Regions from separate parts of the Variovorax sp. RA8 genome, predicted to be linked through region 2. Evidence: riboswitches for the same ligand, from Rfam matches in the RefSeq annotation. Region 2 holds a riboswitch; the other holds the start of a gene.
What was found. A riboswitch is a leader RNA that binds a small molecule or an ion and turns the genes downstream of it on or off. The one in region 2 is predicted to bind S-adenosylhomocysteine.

Region 1 (3,408 bases), 5.2 Mb from region 2:
GCCCAGGTTCACCAGCCGGCCCTTGGCCAGCAGGATGATGCGCTTGCCGTCCGGGAAAATCACGTGGTCGACCTGCGGCTTGATCTCTTCCCACTCGTACTTCTCGAGCGAGGCGACCTCGATCTCGTTGTCGAAGTGGCCGATGTTGCAGACGATCGCCTGGTCCTTCATCGCGACCATGTGGGCGTGCGTGATGACGTCCTTGTTGCCGGTGGTGGTGACGAAGATGTCGGCCTTGTCGGCGGCATATTCCATGGTCACGACGCGGTAGCCTTCCATCGCGGCCTGCAGCGCGTTGATCGGGTCGATCTCGGTCACCCACACCTGGGCGCTGAGTGCGCGCAGGGCCTGGGCCGAGCCCTTGCCCACGTCTCCGTAGCCGGCCACCACCGCCACCTTGCCGGCGATCATCACGTCGGTGGCGCGCTTGATGCCGTCCACCAGCGACTCGCGGCAGCCGTAGAGATTGTCGAACTTGCTCTTGGTCACCGAGTCGTTCACGTTGATGGCGCGGAACAGCAGCGTGCCCTTGGCGGCCATTTCGTTGAGGCGGTGCACGCCGGTGGTGGTCTCCTCGGTCACGCCGATGATCTCGGCCGACTTGCGGGTGTACCAGGTGGGATCGACGGCCAGCTTGGCCTTGATCGCGGCATAGAGAATGCGCTCCTCGTCGCTGGTCGGGTTCGCCAGCACGCCCTGGTCCTTCTCGGCCTTCTGGCCCAGGTGCATCAGCAGCGTGGCGTCGCCGCCGTCGTCGAGGATCATGTTCGGGCCTTCGCCGGCCCCACCCTTGGGGCCGAAGTCGAAGATGCGATGGGTGTAGTCCCAGTAGTCCTCGAGCGACTCGCCCTTGATCGCGAACACCGGCGTGCCGGCGGCGGCGATCGCGGCGGCCGCGTGGTCCTGGGTCGAGAAGATGTTGCACGAGGCCCAGCGCACCGTGGCGCCCAGCGCCTGCAGGGTCTCGATCAGCACTGCGGTCTGGATCGTCATGTGCAGCGAGCCGGTGATGCGCGCGCCCTTCAGCGGCTGGCTCCTGGCGAATTCTTCGCGGATGGCCATCAGGCCGGGCATTTCGGTTTCGGCGATCTTGATTTCCTTGCGGCCCCAGGCGGCAAGGGACAGGTCGGCGATCGCCTGGTCGGCGGTGGACACCGGGGAAGCTTTGAGAACGGCGCTCATGTTGGCTCCAAACAAACTTGATTGAATGAGCCGCTGCGATCGGGGAAGAAACTCACCGCGAGAACAGCGGGTGAGCGTGGTTGCGAGTGGGTCCGAGCCTCACGCCTGCCGGCGCTGCAACGCTCCTCGGAAGCGGCGGATTTTACCTGAGCGGCGCCAGAATGCCACGGGCATCGATAATTGCGGGTTCGGCCGACGCCCGCGGTCCACCGCCTTCATTCGTTTCGCTTCTTCATGTCTTTCGCCTCCGAAACCCGACGCCGTCGCACCTTCGCGATCATCTCCCACCCCGACGCCGGCAAGACCACGCTGACCGAGAAGCTGCTGCTGTTCTCCGGCGCGATACAGATCGCCGGCTCGGTGAAGGCGCGCAAGGCCTCGCGCCATGCCACCTCCGACTGGATGGAGATCGAGAAGCAGCGCGGCATCTCCGTGGCCAGCTCGGTGATGCAGATGGTCTACCGCGAGCACGTGATCAACCTGCTGGATACGCCGGGCCACAAGGACTTCTCCGAGGACACCTACCGCGTGCTGACCGCGGTCGACTCGGCCCTCATGGTGATCGACGCGGCCAACGGCGTCGAAGCGCAGACCCGGCGCCTGATCGAGGTCTGCCGCCAGCGCGACACGCCCATCATCACCTTCGTCAACAAGATGGACCGCGAGGTGCGCGAGCCGCTCGACATCCTCGACGAGGTGGAGCGCGAACTCAGCATGCCCTGCGTGCCGATGACCTGGCCAGTTGGCCAGGGCAAGACCTTCCGCGGCATCATGAACCTGCGCACCCAGGCCATGACGGTGTTCGAGTCGGGCAGCGAGCGGCTGCCGCAGGACTTCGAGACCATTGCGCTGACCGAACGCGACACGCTGACCCGGCGCTTCGGTGCCGACTTCGAGAGCGCCATGGAAAGCATGGAGCTGGCCACCGGCGCCTCGCCCACCTGGGACAGAGAGGCCTTCCTGGCGGGCAAGCAGACGCCCGTGTTCTTCGGTTCCGGCGTGAACAACTTCGGCGTGATGGAAGTGCTCGACGCGCTGGTCGACCTGGCGCCCTCGCCGCGCTCGCGCACCAGCACCACCATGGTCAACCGCCAGCCGGTGGTGAAGGAGATCAAGCCCGACGACAAGGACTTCGCCGGCGTGGTGTTCAAGGTGCAGGCCAACATGGACGCCAACCACCGCGACCGCATCGCCTTCGTGCGCATGGCCTCGGGCAAGTACACGCCGGGCATGAAGCTCAAGGTGCAGCGCACCGGCAAGGAGCTGCGCCCGACCAGCGTGGTCACCTTCATGAGCCAGCGGCGCGAGGCGGTGGAGGAGGCCTATGCGGGCGACATCGTCGGCTTCACCACGCACGGCGGCGTGCAGCTGGGCGACACCATCACCGACGGCGCCTCGCTGCAGTTCACCGGCCTGCCCTTCTTCGCGCCCGAGCTCTTCATGACCGTGATCCTCAGGAACCCGCTGCGCACCAAGCAGCTGCAGCAGGGCCTGGCCCAGCTGGGCGAGGAAGGCGCGATCCAGGTGTTCCGGCCCGAGGTGGGCGGTCCGATGCTGCTGGGCGCGGTGGGACAGCTGCAGTTCGAAGTGGTGCAGCACCGCCTGAAGACCGAGTACGACGCCGACGTGCGGCTGGAAGGCTGCCAGTACACCGGCGCGCGCTGGATCACGGCCGACACGCCGGCCGAGCTGCGCGCCTTCACCGACGCCTACCCGGCACGCATGGCGCGCGATGCGGCCGACACACTGGCCTACCTGTGCACCTCGCCCTATGACGTGCGGCTGGCGCAGGAGCGCTTTCCGAAGATCCATTTCCATCCGCTGCGCGAGCATGCGGGCCTGGCCCTGCAGAGCGTGGGCTGACAATGCCCCCCACGCTCGGCACTGACGTGTCCTCGCTGCCCCCCGAGGGGGCGCAGCCGCCCTTGGGGCGGCCCGGCGGCCGGCTGATGCTGCCGCTCGAGGCCTGGCCCATCGAGACGCGCGCGCAGCTCGTCGGCGTGTTCACCGACATCGACGACACGCTGACCACCGAGGGCGCCGTGACGCCGGATGCGCTGGACGCCATGAGCGCGCTGCGGGCCGCCGGGCTGAACCTCGTAGCCGTGACCGGCCGCCCGGTCGGCTGGAGCGAGCCCTTCGCGAGCGTCTGGCCCGTCGATGCGATCGTCGCGGAGAACGGCGCCGTCGCGCTGGTGCGCACCGCAGCAGGCCGCATCGAAAAGT
Region 2 (3,408 bases):
GGCACGTAGACCACCGGCCCCTCGTAGTGCGGCGCGATCTTCACCGCCGTGTGCACGCGGCTGGTGGTGGCGCCGCCGATCAGCAACGGGATCTTGCGGATGCGGAAATGCTCGTCCTTCTGCATCTCGCCGGCGACGTACTGCATTTCCTCCAGGCTGGGCGTGATCAGGCCCGACAGGCCCACGATGTCCGCGCCCTCGACCTTGGCGCGCGCCAGGATCTCGTGGCAGGGGACCATCACACCCATGTTCACCACCTCGAAGTTGTTGCACTGGAGCACGACGGTGACGATGTTCTTGCCGATGTCGTGCACGTCGCCCTTCACGGTAGCGATGACGATCTTGCCCTTGGTGCGCACGTCGCGGCCGGCGGCCTCGTCCTGGCGCTTCTCTTCCTCGATGTAGGGAATCAGGTGGGCCACCGCCTGCTTCATCACGCGCGCCGACTTCACCACCTGAGGCAGGAACATCTTGCCGGCGCCGAACAGGTCGCCGACCACGTTCATGCCGTCCATCAGGGGGCCCTCGATCACGTGCAGCGGGCGGCCGCCCTTGGCCAGGATGGCGCGGTAGGCCTCCTCGGTGTCCTCGACGATGAAGTCCGTGATGCCGTGCACCAGCGCATGCGACAAGCGCTGGTTGACCGACACCGGCTGCTCCGGCGTGCCCCGCCACTCGAGCTTCTTGCTGTCGTCCTTGGCGCCGCTCTTGGCGCTCTCGGCCACTTCGACCAGGCGCTCGCCCGCGTCGGGGCGGCGGTTGAGCACCACGTCTTCCACGCGCTCGCGCAAGGACGGCTCGAGGTCGTCGTACACGCCGACCATGCCGGCGTTGACGATGCCCATGTCCATGCCCGCCTGGATCGCGTGGTAGAGGAACACCGTGTGGATGGCCTCGCGCACCGGGTCGTTGCCGCGGAAGCTGAAGCTCACGTTCGACACGCCGCCCGACACCTTGGCGCCCGGCAGGTTCTTCTTGATCCAGCGCGTGGCCTCGATGAAGTCGACCGCGTAGTTGTTGTGCTCCTCGATGCCGGTGGCAATCGCGAAGATGTTGGGGTCGAAGATGATGTCCTCGGGCGGGAAGCCCACTTCATCCACCAGGATGCGGTACGCCCGCTCGCAGATCTCGATCTTGCGCTGGTAGGTGTCGGCCTGGCCCTTCTCGTCGAAGGCCATCACCACCGCGGCCGCGCCATAGCGGCGCAGCAGCGTGGCCTGGTGCTTGAAGCCCTCCACGCCCTCCTTCATGCTGATCGAGTTGACGATGCCCTTGCCCTGGATGCAGCGCAGGCCCGCCTCGATCACCTCCCACTTGGAGCTGTCGATCATGATCGGCACGCGCGCGATGTCGGGCTCGCTGGCGATCAGGTTCAGGAAGCGCACCATCGCCGCCTTGCTGTCGAGCATGGCCTCGTCCATGTTGATGTCGATCACCTGGGCGCCGTTCTCGACCTGCTGGCGGGCCACCGCCAGCGCCTCCTCGAACTGGCCGTTCAGGATCATGCGGGCGAAGGCCTTGGAGCCGGTGACGTTGGTGCGCTCGCCGATGTTGACAAACAGCGTGCCCGCGCCGATCTGCACCGGCTCCAGGCCGGACAGCTTCATCGGGGGGACTTGGACGGAAGAGGAGGAATCTGAAGACATGGGCTCACCTGTGAACGGGTTCAGGCGAGCGTCGTTGCACTCCAGCGAATGGAAGCCCAAGCCTGACGCGGCGCCCTGGTCAAGGGAGGCCGCGCTGCAACGCTCCTTGGGAGCCGGCGATTTTACGCCGGCTGCGCGGCCCCGGACGCCGAGGCGGGCAGGCCGAAGATCCCGTCGAAGGCCCAGTTGAAGGCGAAGGTGTAGACCAGGAAGAACACCACCAGGCCCAGGTCCATCACCAGCGCCTGCCACAGGCTCACGTCCAGCCACCAGGCGAAGACCGGCACCAGGAAGGCCACCAGCCCGCCTTCGAAGCCGATCGCGTGGGCGATGCGGCGGCGCAGGCTGCGGCCACGCGTCACCTGGCGCGACTCCCAGCGCTCGAACAGGGCGTTGAAGGTGAGGTTCCAGAGGATCGCAATAGCCGAGGCCAGCACCGCCGCGACGCCCGAATGGCCGGCGCTCTGCCCCGTCATCAGTGCAAGTCCCGCACTGGCCACAATGATGGCAATGCCCTCGTAGAGCGTGATGTAGACGACGCGGCGCTTGAGCCCTTGCATGAAATCGTTCCTTTTGGTGGTGCTGCTGGATCGGGCTCGACTTTATGTGTCAATTGCTGATATAAAAAGTCATCTTCTTTCAGATTTTCTGATAGTCCGATGAGTTTCACCAGCGACAACGTGGAGGTTTTCCTCGCCGTGCTCGACCACGGCTCGTTCTCGGCCGCTGCGCGCGCGCTGCACCGCGTGCCCTCGGCGGTCAGCATGGCGATCGCCAACCTCGAGGCGGAGCTGAACCTCGCCTTGTTCGATCGCAAAGGGCGCGAGCCCCAGCCGACGCCCGCCGCGCGCTCGTTGGAGCCGCAGGCCCGTTTGCTGGCGGCGCAGCTGCAGCAGCTTCAGGTGCAGGCGCTGGCCCTCACGCAGGGCCTGGAGAACCGCCTCACCCTCGCCATCGCGCCCGAGCTGCTCGCCGCGCCGTGGAGCGGCGCGCTGGCCACGCTCGCGCAGCAATATCCGCAGCTGGAGGTCGAAGTGCTGGCCGCGCCGCAGGACGATGCGCTGGCGCTGCTGCACAGTGGCCGCGCCCAGCTGGCACTGGTCTTCGAGCGCCCGAGCCTGGACGGCCGCGAGGCCTTCCAGGAGGTGGCCAACGAGATGATGGTGGCCGTGATCGCGCCCGGCCACCCGGTGCTGGCGGGCGCCGGCGGCCGGCTGCGCGAGGACCACCTGAGGACCACCCGGCAGATCGTCGTGGCGGGCCGCGACCTAGCCACCCGTGACCCGCGCTTCGAGTTCGCGCGCCATGTCTGGCGCACCGACAACGCCCTGGCGGCGCTGAGCCTGATCACCGCCGGCCTGGGCTGGGGCTGGCTGCCGCGCAACTTCGCCCGGCCGCACGTGGCGGCCGGCGCGCTGGTGGAGATCCCTTTCGAGAACCTCTCGAACGGGCTGGACCTGTGGGTGGACGTGGTCTGGTCCCGCGAGCGTCCGCTGGGGCTGGGCGCGCAGCGCTTCGTGGCGCTGATCGCGCGCAAGAAGGACTGAAGGACTAAGGACGATCGTTCGACGGCGGCCGGTTGATCCGGTCCAGCTGCCGTTGCCGCAGATCCGCGCCAGGCATGGCCGGCGCCGGACCCGGTGCAGGACCGGGCGCCTGCGGGCGACCGGCGGCTTGGCCCGGGTGCATCTGCGGCGGACGAGCGCCCGGCTGAATGCCCGGCGGCTGGGCGTGCTGGGGCGGCCGCACGCCGGGATCGCCA

Region 1: another riboswitch for S-adenosylhomocysteine. It lies ahead of ahcY (adenosylhomocysteinase); the one in region 2 lies ahead of metH (methionine synthase).

What each region holds. Positions count from the first base shown of each region.
Region 1 covers NZ_LR594662.1:5,548,604-5,552,011, forward strand. The annotation lists gene ahcY (adenosylhomocysteinase) at 1-1,182, opposite strand, end outside; S-adenosyl-L-homocysteine riboswitch at 1,248-1,316, opposite strand; gene E5P3_RS26510 (peptide chain release factor 3) at 1,417-3,045, shown strand; gene E5P3_RS26515 (HAD-IIB family hydrolase) at 3,132-3,408, shown strand, end outside.
Region 2 covers NZ_LR594662.1:357,394-360,801, reverse strand. The annotation lists gene metH (methionine synthase) at 1-1,607, opposite strand, end outside; S-adenosyl-L-homocysteine riboswitch at 1,666-1,760, opposite strand; gene E5P3_RS01655 (PACE efflux transporter) at 1,769-2,206, opposite strand; gene E5P3_RS01650 (LysR family transcriptional regulator) at 2,306-3,193, shown strand; gene E5P3_RS01645 (SH3 domain-containing protein) at 3,198-3,408, opposite strand, start outside.